Regions from separate parts of the Luoshenia tenuis genome, predicted to be linked through region 1. Evidence: a T-box and tRNA genes for the amino acid it is inferred to sense, from the RefSeq annotation. Region 1 holds a T-box; the other holds one or more tRNA genes.
What was found. The T-box of region 1 lies ahead of metG (methionine--tRNA ligase). A T-box ahead of a tRNA ligase gene usually reads a tRNA of that ligase, here a tRNA-Met.
Positions count from the first base shown of each region.

Region 2: it has a tRNA-Met gene. The T-box ahead of metG (methionine--tRNA ligase) is inferred to sense a tRNA for this amino acid. The anticodon was not compared.

Region 1 is NZ_JACRSO010000001.1:912,628-919,785, reverse strand. Features, by position in the region: gene H8699_RS04360 (ATP-binding cassette domain-containing protein) at 1-282, opposite strand, end outside; gene H8699_RS04355 (nucleoside recognition protein) at 434-1,006, shown strand; gene H8699_RS04350 (spore maturation protein) at 1,009-1,542, shown strand; gene H8699_RS04345 (2-phosphosulfolactate phosphatase) at 1,665-2,393, shown strand; T-box leader at 2,427-2,666, shown strand; gene metG (methionine--tRNA ligase) at 2,727-4,676, shown strand; gene H8699_RS04335 (TatD family hydrolase) at 4,677-5,444, shown strand; gene H8699_RS04330 (TatD family nuclease-associated radical SAM protein) at 5,518-6,156, shown strand; gene H8699_RS04325 (O-acetylhomoserine aminocarboxypropyltransferase/cysteine synthase family protein) at 6,213-7,158, shown strand, end outside.
Region 2 is NZ_JACRSO010000001.1:385,631-392,788, forward strand. Features, by position in the region: gene H8699_RS01820 (HAD family hydrolase) at 1-197, opposite strand, end outside; gene H8699_RS01825 (TM1266 family iron-only hydrogenase system putative regulator) at 194-466, opposite strand; gene H8699_RS01830 (AEC family transporter) at 691-1,626, shown strand; gene H8699_RS01835 (prolyl-tRNA synthetase associated domain-containing protein) at 1,645-2,196, shown strand; gene H8699_RS01840 (DUF3592 domain-containing protein) at 2,230-2,976, opposite strand; gene H8699_RS01845 (alpha/beta fold hydrolase) at 3,145-4,080, opposite strand; tRNA gene H8699_RS01850 (tRNA-Met) at 4,291-4,368, shown strand; tRNA gene H8699_RS01855 (tRNA-Met) at 4,407-4,483, shown strand; gene H8699_RS01860 (alpha/beta hydrolase) at 4,960-5,736, shown strand; gene H8699_RS01865 (hypothetical protein) at 5,817-5,966, shown strand; gene H8699_RS01870 (B12-binding domain-containing radical SAM protein) at 5,971-7,158, opposite strand, start outside.

The DNA.
Region 1 (7,158 bases):
AAAGAAACACCGGACCCGGGCATAATTCATCCAAATGATACAGTCGGCCTGCTGTAAACGCTGAGGCTGATAAAAGCGCGCATAGTTACCGTCGATCACCCAGCTGCTGTTTTGCATAAAGCGCGTCACTATCTCCCGTCCCTTTTCAGGGTCTCGCTCCACCCATCCCGGTTCAAAATTGACCGTATCCAGATAGAGCAGAGGGCACTGGTAGTGACCGGACAGGGCTTTGGCCAGGGTGGATTTTCCGGCGCCGCTGTAACCCATGACCGCGATCTTCATGGCAATATCCTCTATTCATAAGATTTTTAGGGAGCTTTAGTGTACCATATGCGCCGGTCCTCTTCAATGCCGTGTGGATTATAAAAGGTCTAAGTATATATGGTTTTGCATAGCGTATAGAGTAGAAAAGCGCATGGAGGGGGAGGGCGAAATGGTCAATTATCTCTGGATCGGGATGGTGCTGTGCGCGCTGGTGGCGGGCGCGGTAAACGGCACATTGCCCGCCGTAGGGCAGGCCGCCATGGATGCGGCCAGCCAGGCCGTGACCCTCTCGATCGGCCTGGCCGGCGGATATGCCCTGTGGCTGGGACTGATGCGGGTGGCCGATGCGGCGGGGCTGCAAAAGGGGCTGGGCAGGCTGCTGAAAAAGCCCATCGCCTGGCTGTTTCCCGAGGCGCGAAGCGCCAAAAGCCGGGAGGCCATCTCCATGAACCTGACGGCCAATATGCTGGGCCTGGGGAACGCGGCGACGCCCTTGGGCCTTGAGGCCATGCGGGAGCTGGAGGCCTGCAGCCCGCTTAAGAAAAGGGCGACCAACGCTATGTGTATGCTGTTGGTGATCAACGCCTCTTCCATCCAGCTGGTGCCCACCAGCCTGATCGCCCTGCGTCAGAGCGCGGGCTCGGCCAACCCGGCGGAGATTGTATTGCCGGCGCTGCTGGCCACCACTGTTTCCACGGCGGTAGGGATTTTGGCGGCTAAGCTGATGCAAAGGTGGTTTTGATCATGCAGCTTTTACAATCCGCGGGCGATCTGGTCATCCCGGTCATCATCGCGCTGATCGTGCTGTTTGCCGCGCTGCGCGGCGTACAGGGGTACGACGTGTTTGTGCAGGGCGCGCGCCAGGGTCTGGGCACGGCGCTGCGGGTGCTCCCCTTTTTGACGGCCATGCTGGTAGCGGTGGCGATGCTGCGGGCCAGCGGCGCGCTGGGTGCGCTGGAGAACGCGCTGGCTGCTCCGCTGGCCGCCATCGGCATGCCCAAAGAACTGCTGGGACTGACGCTGATCCGCCCGCTATCGGGCTCTGCGGCGCTGGGCGTGATCTCGGAACTGTTTACCGCGTACGGGCCGGACTCCATGATCGGCCGGATGGCCTCGGTGATGATGGGCTCTACGGAAACGGTGTTTTATACCGTAGCGCTGTATTTCGGCGTGGTGGGGGTGCAAAAGACCCGTTATACCATCCCAGCGGCGCTGCTGGCCATGCTGGCGGGCACGGTGGCGGCCATCGGCATCTGCAACCTGATGTGGGGCGGATAAGATCTGATATAACTGAAGGTGATGCGCATCATAAGCCTTCGCCCATTTTCGCTATATTGCTCTGCCTGCGCGCACAAAGGCCCACGGTTATGGTATAATCCCCTTTGAAGGAAGGGATCAATATGCCAAAGTGCGCGGTGTTTTCGATAATCGATGAGGCGCGGCCGGAGCGGCTGCGCGATCATTTTGTGTTGGTGATCGACGTATTGCGGGCGACCAGCGTGATGGTGACGGCGCTGGACAACGGCGCGGCGCGGGTCTACCCGGTGGAAACGGTGGAGCAGGCCTTTGCAAAGCGGGAGCGCCATCCCGGCGCGCTGCTGTGTGGGGAGCGCAAGGCGGTGAAGATCGAGGGGTTTGACCTGAGCAATTCCCCGTCTGAATATACGCCTCAGGCCGTGGCGGGTAAGGAACTGATCATGACCACCTCCAACGGCACCCGCGCGATCCTGCGGGCAGTGCAGGGGGGTAAAACGGTTGGGCTGGCCTGTTTTCGCAATGCCTTGGCGGCCTGCCGGGCGGCGGCCGCATCCGGGCTGGATGTGGCGATTTTGTGCGCGGGCACCAACGATAAGTACTCCATGGACGATGTGCTCTGCGCCGGGGCATTGGTACACCGGCTGTGTGCATTGGGCGATTTTGAGCTGGACGATCTGGCAAACCATGCGCTGGCGCTCTACCGCCTGGGGAAGGACGATATCAAGGGTGCGCTGGCGCAATGCCTGCACGTGGGCCGGGTGATCGCCGCGGGCTTCGCGGCGGACCTTGATTATTGCTATGCGCAGGATGTGGTGCAGACCCTGCCCCTGTGGCAGGATGGGGCCATCACCACCTTGACAGAAGCGAAATAAGGTATATAATAGTTTTTAATTGGAAATAGTAGACCTGTAGCGATGATGGGAAGAGTAACCGTTTTTATCCCTTTTAAAAGAGAGCCGGGGCGGGTGAAAGCCGGCAAAGGGCGGGCGGCGAACATGGCCCCGGAGCTTCTGGCGCCGAAAGGGATTCTTAGGCGGCAGCGGGCGCGCCCGATACAGCGCGCGGATGGTGTTAGCCGTCCGGCTTTGAGGCCGCCGCAACGGCGGCAAAATAAGGGTGGTACCGCGGGCATTCCCGCCCCTTCGTGGGGTTGGGGTGCCTTTTTTAATTTCCAAAAGAAAAGATAGAAAGAGGGGATTTTCCTCATGGCGGACAAAAAAACTTTTTATGTGACCACGCCCATCTATTACCCCAGCGATAACCTGCATATCGGCCATGCCTACTGCTCGGTGGCGGCGGATACGCTGGCCCGCTTTAAAAAGCTGACGGGGTATGACGTCTATTTCCTCACCGGGACGGATGAGCACGGGCAAAAGATCGAGCGCCGGGCTAAGGAGGCCGGGGTCACGCCCCAGGCGTTCGTGGATAAGATCGTATCCGGCGTAAAAGAGCTGTGGAAGCTGATGGACGTGGACTACAACGATTTTATCAGAACCACGGACGAACGGCACGTAAAAGCCGTGCAGAAGATCTTTAAACAGCTTTACGACCAGGGCGATATCTATAAGGCCGAGTACGAAGGCTGGTATTGTACGCCCTGCGAATCCTTCTGGACGGAGATCCAGGCCAAAGACGGCGTGTGCCCGGATTGCGGCCGGCCGGTGGAGCGCATGCGGGAGGAGAGCTATTTCTTCAAGCTCTCTAAGTATCAGGATTGGCTGATCGATTACATCGAGAAGAACCCGGAGTTCATCCAGCCGGTGACCCGCACCAACGAGATGCTCAATAACTTCCTGCGGCCGGGGCTGGAGGATCTGTGCGTGTCGCGTACCTCCATCAAGTGGGGCATCCCGGTCACCTTTGACCCGGGGCATACGGTCTACGTATGGCTGGATGCGCTAAGCAACTACATTACCGCCCTGGGCTATGGCAGTGAGGACGACAGCCTGTACCAAAAGTACTGGCCGGCAGACGTGCACCTGGTGGGCAAGGAGATCGTGCGCTTCCACACCATCATCTGGCCGATCATGCTCAAGGCCCTGGGCCTGCCGCTGCCCAAGCAGGTGTTCGGCCACGGCTGGCTGGTCTTTGGCGGGGGCAAGATGTCCAAATCCAAGGGCAACGTGGTGGACCCGGTGGTGCTGTGCCAGCGCTATTCTCCGGATGCCATCCGCTACTTCCTGATGCGGGAGATGCCCTTTGGCGCGGACGGCGAGTTTTCCAACGAGGCGCTGGTGGGCCGCATCAACGCGGACCTGGCCAACGACCTGGGCAACCTGGTCAGCCGCACGGTGGCCATGGTAGAGAAGTATTTTGACGGCACGGTGCCCGCGCCCGGCCCGCTGGCCGCGGAGGATAAGGAGCTGCGCGCCAAGGCCGAGGCCCTGCCCGGCAGCATGGAAAAGCAGATGGATCAGCTGCAATTTAGCGTAGCCCTGGCGGAGCTGTTCAAGTTCGTCAGCGATTGCAACAAGTATATCGACGTGACCGAGCCCTGGGTGCTGGCGCGCACCGAGGAGGGGAAGGAGCGCCTGAAGGGCGTGCTCTACCACCTGGTAGAAGCCATCCGCTATATTGCCGTGCTGGTCTCACCCGTCATGGTGCACGTGCCCGAGAAGATTTATGCGCAGATCGGCCTGGAGGATGAGGCGCTCAAGACCTGGGACAGCTTGAAAGCCTTTGGCCAGTTCCCTGCGGGTGCCAAAGTGTGCAAGGGCGAGGCGCTGTTCCCGCGGCTGGATCTGAAAAAGGAGCTGGAGGCGTTGATGCCGGCTAAACCGGAACCGGAGGCCAAGCCGCAGCCCAAGGCGGAGGAAAAACCTGCGCCTGCGCAGATCAAGATCGACGACTTTGCCAAAGTACAGCTGAAAGTCGCCCGGGTGTTGAACTGCGAGGCGGTGGAAGGCTCCAACAAATTGTTGAAATTCAGCTTAGATCTGGGCGGTGAGACCCGTACGGTGGTCTCTGGCATCGCCAAGTATTATAAGCCGGAGGAGCTGGTGGGCAAAAACCTGATTCTGGTGGCCAACTTAAAGCCGGCCAAGCTCAAGGGCATCCTGTCCGAGGGCATGCTGCTCTCGGCCGAGGGGCCGGATGGCAGCCTGAAAGTGCTGACAGTGGACGGGGAGATGGCCCCGGGTTCCGAGGTGGGCTAAATGCTTCTGTTCGATAGCCATGCCCATCTGGACGACAGCCGTTTTGATGAGGACCGGGAGGCGCTGATCGCCCACCTGCAGGCGGGCGGCGTAGCCCGGGTGGCCAACGCGGCCTCCGACCTTGAGACTTCCCGCGCGGCCATTGCCCTGGCGGAGCGGTACGACTTTATCTACGCCATGGCCGGGGTGCACCCCCACGAGGCGGCGCAGGCGCCGGCGGATTACCTGGAGCAGCTGCGCGCGCTGCTCAGTCACCCCAAGGTGGTGGCCCTGGGCGAAATTGGGCTGGATTATCATTATGACCTGAGTCCGCGGGACGTACAGCGCGAAAAGATGGCTGAGCAGATGGCGCTGGCCGTCCAGTTGGATAAGCCGGTGAGCTTCCATCTAAGGGAGGCCTGGGGAGATGCTATGGAATTGCTCCGCGCGAACAGGGGCCGCCTGCCCCGGGGCGTGATGCACTGCTTTTCCGGCAGCTGGGAGACGGCTAAACAGTGCCTGGATATGGGCTTTTACATCTCCTTTGCGGGCCCGGTGACCTTTAAAAATGCCGGCAGGCTGCGGGAAGTGGCCGCGCAGGTGCCATCTGACCGGCTGCTGATCGAAACGGACAGCCCTTATATGGCGCCCGAACCCCACCGGGGTAAGCGCAACCAGCCGGACTTTGTAGCCGAGGTTGCTTCGCGCCTGGCCGCGGTGCGCGGCGTGGGGCCGGACCGGCTGGCCGAGGAATGCTATGAGAACGCCTGCCGCCTATTTGGGCTTTGAGGCGTGACGCGAGAGATAAGATGCACTATAATGGAGAAAAGAGCGGCCGGTCCGCAAAGAATGAGGGGATATTATGCAGACAGTGGTTTATGATCTGGACGGAGCCCTGTATATCAATCTGACCAACCGGTGTGATTGCGCCTGTAGCTTTTGCGTGCGGCGGGACCATAAGGGCGTAGGGGACCATAACCTGTGGCTGGATCACGATCCTTCCACGGATGAGGTATTAGAAGCGCTGCGTCAGGTGAACTTGGAGGATTACCGCGAGGTGGTCTTTTGCGGCTTTGGCGAGCCTACCTATCGCTTAGAGCAGCTCAAAACCGTGGGCGCCTGGCTGAAAGCCCAGGGCAAGCGGGTACGGCTGAACACCAATGGCCATGGGGAGCTGATCAACAACAGAAGGATCGCTCCGGAGTTGGTGGGCGCGGTGGATGTGATCTCGGTCAGCCTGAACATGGACAATGCCAAGGATTACCAGATGACGGTAAACAGCCGCTACGGCGAGCTGGCCTTTGACGCGATGCTCTCTTTTGCCAAGGATTGCGCCAAACAGGGGATCGATACCTGTTTGAGCGTGGTGGACGTGATCGGCCAAGGGCGGGTGGCGAATTGCCGGAAATTGGCGGCTAAGGTAGGCCTGCCGCTGCGGGTGCGCGCCTATATCCCGCCGGAAACGCCGGAATACGCCAGCGGCACGCCTGGCGAGGAGTAATTGAAACGCTGCTTGCCCATTAGAAGTAGGGCAAAGCTTGAAGGAGAGATGAAGTTTTGAAGATCGAGACGCAGTGCCTGCACGCAGGCTATCACGCGGAGAACGGACAGCCTCAGGCGCTGCCCATCTACCAGAGTACCACTTACCGCTATGCCTCTACGGAGCATGTGGGGCAGTTGTTTGACCTGACGGCGCCTGGGCATATGTATACGCGCATCTCCAACCCCACCGTCGAGGCGGTGGAAAATAAGATTGCCGCGCTGGAAGGCGGCGTAGGGGCGCTTTGCACCTCCTCCGGGCAGGCGGCCAGCCTGCTGGCGCTGCTGAATATTCTGGAGGCGGGCGATCACTTTGTCAGCACCTCTACCATCTACGGCGGAACAGTCAACCTGTTTGCAGTGACCATGAAAAAGATGGGCATCGAGGTCACCTTCGTCAATGCTGACGACGATGAGGAGAAGATCGCCCAGGCCTTCCGTACCAACACAAAGGCGGTTTTCGGCGAGACCATCGCCAACCCGGCCATCGCGGTGCTGGATATCGAAAAGATGGCGCGCATCGCCCATCAATTTGGCGTGCCGCTGATCGTAGATAATACCTTTGCTACGCCCATTTTGTGCCGCCCCTTTGAGTTTGGGGCGGACATCGTCACCCATTCCACCACCAAATACATGGATGGCCATGCGGTGCAGGTGGGCGGCGTGATCGTGGACAGCGGCAATTTCGACTGGGAGAACGGCAAGTACCCGGGGCTGACCCAGCCGGATGAATCCTACCATGGGGTGACCTATACCAAGGATTTTGGCAAGGCGGCGTATATCACCAAGGCTCGCGTGCAGCTGATGCGGGACTTAGGTACCTGCCAGAGCGCGCAGGGGGCTTTTTTGATCAACCTGGGCCTGGAGACCCTGCACCTGCGCATGGAGCGCCACAGCCAGAATGCCGATGCCGTGGCCCGCTTTTTAGCCGGGCACGAGAAGTTGGAAGCCGTAAACTATCCCA
Region 2 (7,158 bases), 530 kb from region 1:
GCGCTCAACCCCTCGTCAAAATGCTGGGGAACCAGCGCCATGATCGTCCCCTCCTCGGAGGGGCCAAAGGTCCCTGCAATCTCCCCGGCGCTGACCTTGCGCCCCACCAGCGGCTCGATCGCCGCCTGAAAGGCAGCGATACACAGCGGCAGCGTCTCGCCAACGGTCCCATCCAGGTCAAATAAATAAGCTTTCATCTTTCATCCTCCCGCTGTGCGCCCTGGGCTTTGGAATAGATGGTCTTCACGCTCAGGCCTTTGACCTGCCCCAGCTTGCCGGAAAGGGAGCTGATCACGTCATTTTCCGCGTCCACCGCTACAGAAATGATGCTGACGCCCTTTTGCCGGTAGGGGATGCCCATCCGTCCGATGATATACGGACTATAGGCGTGCAAAATGCCGTTGAGCTGCTCGGTAGCGTCCATATCCTCCACGATGATGCCGATCAGCGCGATACGCGTTGCCATGGTTGCCCTCCCTGCGCCAAAACCGGCGCATTACCTTATTTAAAGACATTGTACGGCATCCCGGCTTCCCCGTCAATCGCCAGCATTTTGCAATTTTTGCTTTTGTTTCTTGCACAGCGGGGTGAAATGGCGTAAAATGGGATTTGGTATGGGTCTGCGCGCCTTGTGGCGCAACGGGCCGGCCCTCATAATCAAAAATCGACCGTATTGGAGAGGCGCTATTTATGGATAACCTGATCTTATCCCTCAACATCATCCTGCCCCTGTTCGTGCTGATGGCCGTGGGGTATCTCGCGCGGCGGCTGAAAATGCTGGACGACAAGACCATCCGGGTGATGAACAACCTGGTCTTTCGCCTGTTTTTGCCGGTGCTGCTGTGCAAAAACATCATGGATAGCACAGAGGGCAACATCAGCGGCGGCGTTTTCATCTTTGCCGGGGTGGGCGTGGTGGCGCTTTACCTGCTGCTGTTTTTGATCATCCCGCTGATTGAGAAGGACAATACCAAGCGCGGGGTGATGATACAGGCCATCGGCCGGAGCAACTATGCGCTGTTTGGCATCCCGCTGGTGCAGTCCATCTTTCCGGGGGCGGATACCAGTATCGCCTCGCTGCTGGTGGCTATCACCATTCCGCTTTACAATGTGCTCTCGGTCATCGCGCTGGAGGTTTACCGGGGCGGAAAGACCGATGTGGGCAAGATCCTTAAAAACATCATCACCAATCCGCTGATCATCGGCTCTATCATCGGCATCATCCTTTTAAAGACCAAGCTGCCGCTGGCCCCCTTTATCACCACCTCCATCGGCAACCTGGCGCAGATCGCCTCTCCTCTTGCGCTTTTTATGCTGGGCGCGTTTTTCGAGTTTTCCAAGGTGGGGCGCAATGCCCGGCAGCTGACCATCTGCGTAATCGGTAAGCTGGTAATAAGCCCGCTCATCTTTTTATCCCTGGCGGTTTGGCTGGGCTTCCGCGGGCCGGAACTGGCCAGCCTGATGGTGGTATTTGGCGCGCCTACGGCGGTCAACTCCTTTACCATGGCCCAGCAGATGGGCGGGGATGAGGAGCTGGCCGGCCAGCAGGTGGTATTCTCCTCTGCGCTATCCACCGTTACGGTATTCCTTTTCGTATTTGCGGCCAAGTCGTTTAACTTATTCTAGAAATGGAGTGACCCCGCTATGAACCCGTATGTGAGCGACCCTACGCTTTATAACACCGCCCCCGCGCCGGAGGGCCGTCTGCCAAAGGAGATGGCCGTTTACGCCCTGCTGGAGGCGCTGAACATTCCCTTCGTCCGGCTGGATCACGGCCCTACGCCCTCCATCGAGGCCTGCCGGGAGATCGACACGCTGCTGGGCATCGAGATCTGTAAAAATCTCTTTTTGTGCAACGCGCAAAAGACCCAGTTTTATCTTTTGATGATGCCGGGCAGCAAGCCCTTTAAGACCAAGGATCTGTCCAAGCAAATCGGCTCGTCCCGTCTTTCCTTTGCCGCGCCGGAGTATATGCAGCAGTTTCTCAACATCACCCCCGGCGCGGTCAGCATCCTGGGGTTGATGAACGATACCCAGCGCCGCGTGCGCCTGCTGATCGACCGGGAGGTGGTCTCCCACGCGTATATCGGCTGCCACCCATGCGTAAATACCGCCAGCCTTAAAATACGCACAACCGATATTCTGGAAAAGTTTTTGCCCCATACCGGGCACGAAGCCACGCTGGTGGAGCTGTAAGCAGCCTTATATCCATTATAAAACGCCCCATCTTTACCGATGGGGCGTTTGCGCTTTCTGCCCGCGCCTGGCCTTGCCGCGCTTTTTCAAGGCGGCAAAGCCCAGCAGGCTCCTGACGCTGGCAAAAAGGCCCGCGCAGATCAGCAGCGGCGGGATCACCAGCGGAAGGATAAACGAGGTTTGATAAAACCGTATGATGCCGCTTAGCGAATATTCTCCCGTGGTCATATAAAGCGCCCCATAGCCAAACACGACAAAGATCAGGCCAAATGCCAGGCCCGTCGTATCCAGCCGCCCTTTTTTGGGGGCTGGTTTTAAAATGATCCATAGCAAAACCGAGGGGATGACCGCGAACATCCCGCCGATAAACAGCAGCCCGGCGTTTTTATTGGGGCCGACGATCACCGCCCGCTCCGGGTCATCGGGCGCGTAACGGATCTGTGCGCTGGTCCCCATCGCAGGGAGGATGCTGGTGGCGTAATCCGTGACCACTTGGTACTCCCCTTGGCCGGCCGCATAGCTGTAGACCAGATAATAGGTCGCCGCGGTGTGTTCCTTTTTCACCGCATCGTATTGTTCCTCCGCTTGCAGGATGTACCCGGTCAAATAGCCCGTGGTCTTAGCATAACTCCGGGTAGTCTGCTCCAGCTGCCAGGTGCCCCGCAGGCCGAAAAAGATCATGACGGCCCCGATGAGGATAAACAGGCCGAACATGATCACGATCGGAAGCGTAGGGCTTTGTATCTTTTTCTTTTTCACGGTCACGATCCTTTTCTGCATTTCAGGCAAGCCGCGTAGAGGCCAACCACAATCTACCCTGTTATCGCGCGCGGCCCAAAAAATTAACGCCAGAGAGGGGATAAAACCTGCCATTTGACCCGCGTGCATCGTAGCCCGCCGTTTTGCAGCGGCTGCTACAGCAATCTATTGCAGCGCTTTTCCCTGTTTTTACCGCTCCAGCACCCGTTCTAACCAGCAGGCGATGGCCTCGTAAACTTCCTGGCGGTTGGTCTCGTTTAACACCTCATGCCGGGCGCCCGGGAATAGCTTCAGCGCGACCCGGCCATGGCCGGTAGCTTTTAGCCAATCCGCCACCTGTCGCACGCCTTCCCCCATGCCGCCTACCGGGTCCTGATCTCCGCTGACCAGCAGCAGCGGCAGCCTGGGCGGCAGCTTGCGCGCCCATTCGATAGAATTGACGGCGCGGTTCAGCTCGAATAAGTCCAAATACCCCTGGGCGGTAAAGGCAAAGCCGCAGGCCGGGTCGGCAATATAGGCGTCTACCATCGCCTCGTCCCGGCTCAGCCAGTCGTAAGGCGTGCGCGCCGGGGCAAAGGGCTTGTTAAAGCCGCCAAAAGCCAGCTTGTCGATCAGCTTGCTCCTCCCCATCCGGCCGATGCGCAGCCGCTCCAGCTTAGCCAGCATGATCCCCATGCCCACCTGCTTGTTTACGCCCCCCGTTCCCATAAGGATCGCTCCGTTCAGCGCCGAGGCATCCTGTGCCAGGTACTGGCGCACCATAAACGAGCCCATGGAATGCCCCATCAAAATCAGCGGGATATGAGGATAAGCGCCGGACAGCCATTGCGTGAAGCGGCGCATATCGCCAATGGCGGCCGCCATGCCGCCCTCATCGCCAAAAAAGCCATACTCCGCTTGCGTCCGAGCCGAGCGGCCGTGCCCCGCATGGTCCATACAAAAGGCCGCAATGCCGCGCCCTGCCAGAAAGCGCATAAAATCGTCATAGCGCCCGCTATGCTCCGCCATGCCGTGGGCGATCTGCAAAACGGCGCGAGGCGCGCCCTCCGGCACCCATCCGCGGAAATAGCGCCGTCCCCGGCCCTGCACCTCGTCCAAATAATCCTCGCGCAAGGAAACTTCCATCGTCTTATCCCCCTTTAAGCCACATATATCTGCACTATGCATTTCCATACCGTTCGCCCTTTCTCCTGCGCGGGCGGGCGCTTTCGTCAAATTTTCCAAACATTTTGCCCGGTTCCGGCAGGTTGAAACTAAAAATCGTAAAAAGTAGTTGACTTTTAGGACAAGATTGGATATACTAATTTCTGCACCGGTGAGAGCCGGCGTTGACGTCGCGGGGTGGAGCAGTCTGGTAGCTCGTCGGGCTCATAACCCGGAGGTCGTGAGGTTCAAATCCCACCCCCGCAACCAATTTGAAACGCGGATCGATGGATTCGCGTTTCCCATATGGCGGCATGGCTCAGCTGGCTAGAGCAATCGGTTCATACCCGATAGGTCGTTGGTTCAAGTCCAACTGCCGCTACCACGTCGCGATGGACTTCGCGGCAAAAATCCCACTCGATCAATCGGGTGGGATTTTTGCTGCCCCGTCATCGCTCTTTTTCCACAAAAAGTCACGCTCATCTCACCTGCTCGGTTGTAAACGCCTTCGCAACGGTTCGCTTTCGCGACCAACTTTTGCGGTTGAACCATTATGTCAGTTCATATTCGTTAGGTGCAAGCCGTAGCAACGGCTGCGTCGGCTATCGCAACCCGCGTTTGTGGATTGCGATGTTTTTTTATTCCCGTAAGAAGCATCTCTATTGTCAAAGGCAAGCAGTTGTGGCAGCGCCGCCACTTCCAAATGGCAAAACCCGTTTTGTATTCTTCAAAAATTACGTTCGCCTTCTTCAGCTTCGCCTTACTTTCTTGCTTTACCTCCCTTCCTTTTCCCCGGCGGCTGGATAGCGCGGCCCGTCTGTGGTAAAATAGGCTTAAATGGAAATAACAGAGGGACCCAATATGGAAACAGAAAAAATCGGGGCTTTCCAGCACCGGGAGATCCTTCTGCCCCGGCGGGATGCCGAGGCGGCGGTATTGTTTATCCACGGATTTCTGGGGAGCCCATTGCAGTTTGAGGATTTATGCCAGGCCGTATATCAAAGGGGTTATGCCGCCTACGCGCTGCTGCTGCCTGGGCATGGCGGGAGCAGCGCCCAGTTTGCCCGCACGCGGCTGGACGCCTGGGAAGCCTATACGGATGCGCAGGTAGAAAAGATATGCCGGTGCTATAAAAACGTTTATCTGGTAGGCCACTCCATCGGCGGCCTGTTGGCCTTGGAAGCCGCCGCCACCCGGCAGGAACAGGTCGCCGGGGTAGTGGCCATCGCCCCGCCCATGCGCATCAAACTCAGCCCGCGCGGCGCGGTCAACGGCCTTAAATCCGCCTCACAAAAGGATGCGGCGCAAAATGCCATAGCCATGGCTTACCACCGCTCCAACAGCGTGACCCCGCCCAGCCTGCCGGGTTATCTTGCCTATCTGCCCCGGGTAATGGATATCGAGCGGTTGATCGCCAAAAGTAAAAAAATCCTGCCGGCCATCACGATCCCCACGCTGGTGATCCACTCTAAAAACGACGAGGCGGTGCGCTTTAAAAGCGGCGCGATTATCGACCGGCGGCTTTCCCAGTCGCATACACGGCGCGTAACCCTGAACGATTCCTGGCACGCTTACTATGTCGCCAGCGAGCGGGAACGGATGCAGCGCGAGATCCTGCGCTTTATCGGCGCCAAATAAGCGCCGTTGCGCCCGAAAAAGATATAATTTAAGGCCAGAGGGGGCAACCCCATCCGGCCATTTTTAAGGAGGGAAAGGACATGAGCAAACCAAACAATCAAGACTGTCCGGCGTTTTGCCCGCTCTGCGGGGCCGACCTGTACAACGTGGATCAGACCTGCGTATGCAAAAACCCCAAGTGTAACTGGCGCTGCACCCGCTGCCGGGATGAGGACCCGGAAAACGAGTGATCCATCAACCCGGCAATTCCACCGGTGCCGCCCCATCGTAACGAAACAGCCAGTAACATGCCCGCCATTGCAGCGCCCCTACGGCCTCAAAGGCCGCTATATCCAGCCGAAAGGGCTCGATATGGGTAGCGCGCCGCAAAGCATAGGGCTCCATCTCCCCCGCTGCTGGATAGATGGAATGTACCGCGCCCCCATACAGGGCGCGGATTTTTTTGCGTGTTTCCGGGGTATCCAGCGGCGCCAGGGCCAAGGGCAGGCCGCGCCGCTTTTCCTTTTCCAGCAGGTCAAAGCGCAGCAGCTCTGAAAGGGCAGCAAGATCTACCCCGGGAATATGCGCCTTTGCATAGGCATATAAAATCTCCATGCGCTGCAGGGGCGTGCGCCCCTGCCAGGGCAGGCCGATCTCCCCGGCATACTCTCCCAAACCCTGAAACAGGCGAAAGGCGTCCCCCTCCAGCACCGAGATCAGGTAGCGCAGCGTCCTGTCGCACAGGTGGGCGTTATAATAGCGCTCCAGCGCCTCCTCCGCGGCTTTCAGGCGCCGCAGTTCAAGATAAGTAATATCCCGGCTGGCGGTGATCTCGTAAGGCGGGTACGGGTCGTAAGCATAGCCATGCAGTTTTTCTTCCCGGCGCAGGCGGCTGCCCCGCAGCAGCTTTAAAAAGCCCAGCTGGAGCATGTCCGGCGTCAGGGCGTATACGTCGTTAAAGGAGGCCGCAAAGCGCGCGTATCCTTCCCCCGGCAGCCCAGCGATCAGGTCCAGGTGCAGGTGGATGCGCCCTGCGCGGCGCAGCCTTTGCACCGCCCGGGTGATCTTTTGAAAATCGTCCTTACGGCCCACCGCATCCAGCGCCGCACGGTCGGTGGACTGCACGCCGATCTCGAACTGGAAAAGCCCTTTGCGCGCCTCCTCCAGCAGGTCCAGCGTTTCCTCATCCAGCAGCTGGCCGCCGATCTCAAAGTGGAAGTTAGTGCTGCCCTCAAGTTCGCGGTCCAGCGCCATCAAATAACCGAACAATTCCCGCGCCCGCGCCGGGTCCGCGTTAAAGGTGCGGTCCACAAACTTTACCTGCCGTACCCCCGCCGCCATCAACGTGCGCAGCTCTGCCTTGACCCGGGGCAGCGGCAGCTGGCGCAGCTGCGTTTCCCCCGAAAGGCAATAGCCGCAGTGGAAGGGGCAGCCCCGGGAGGC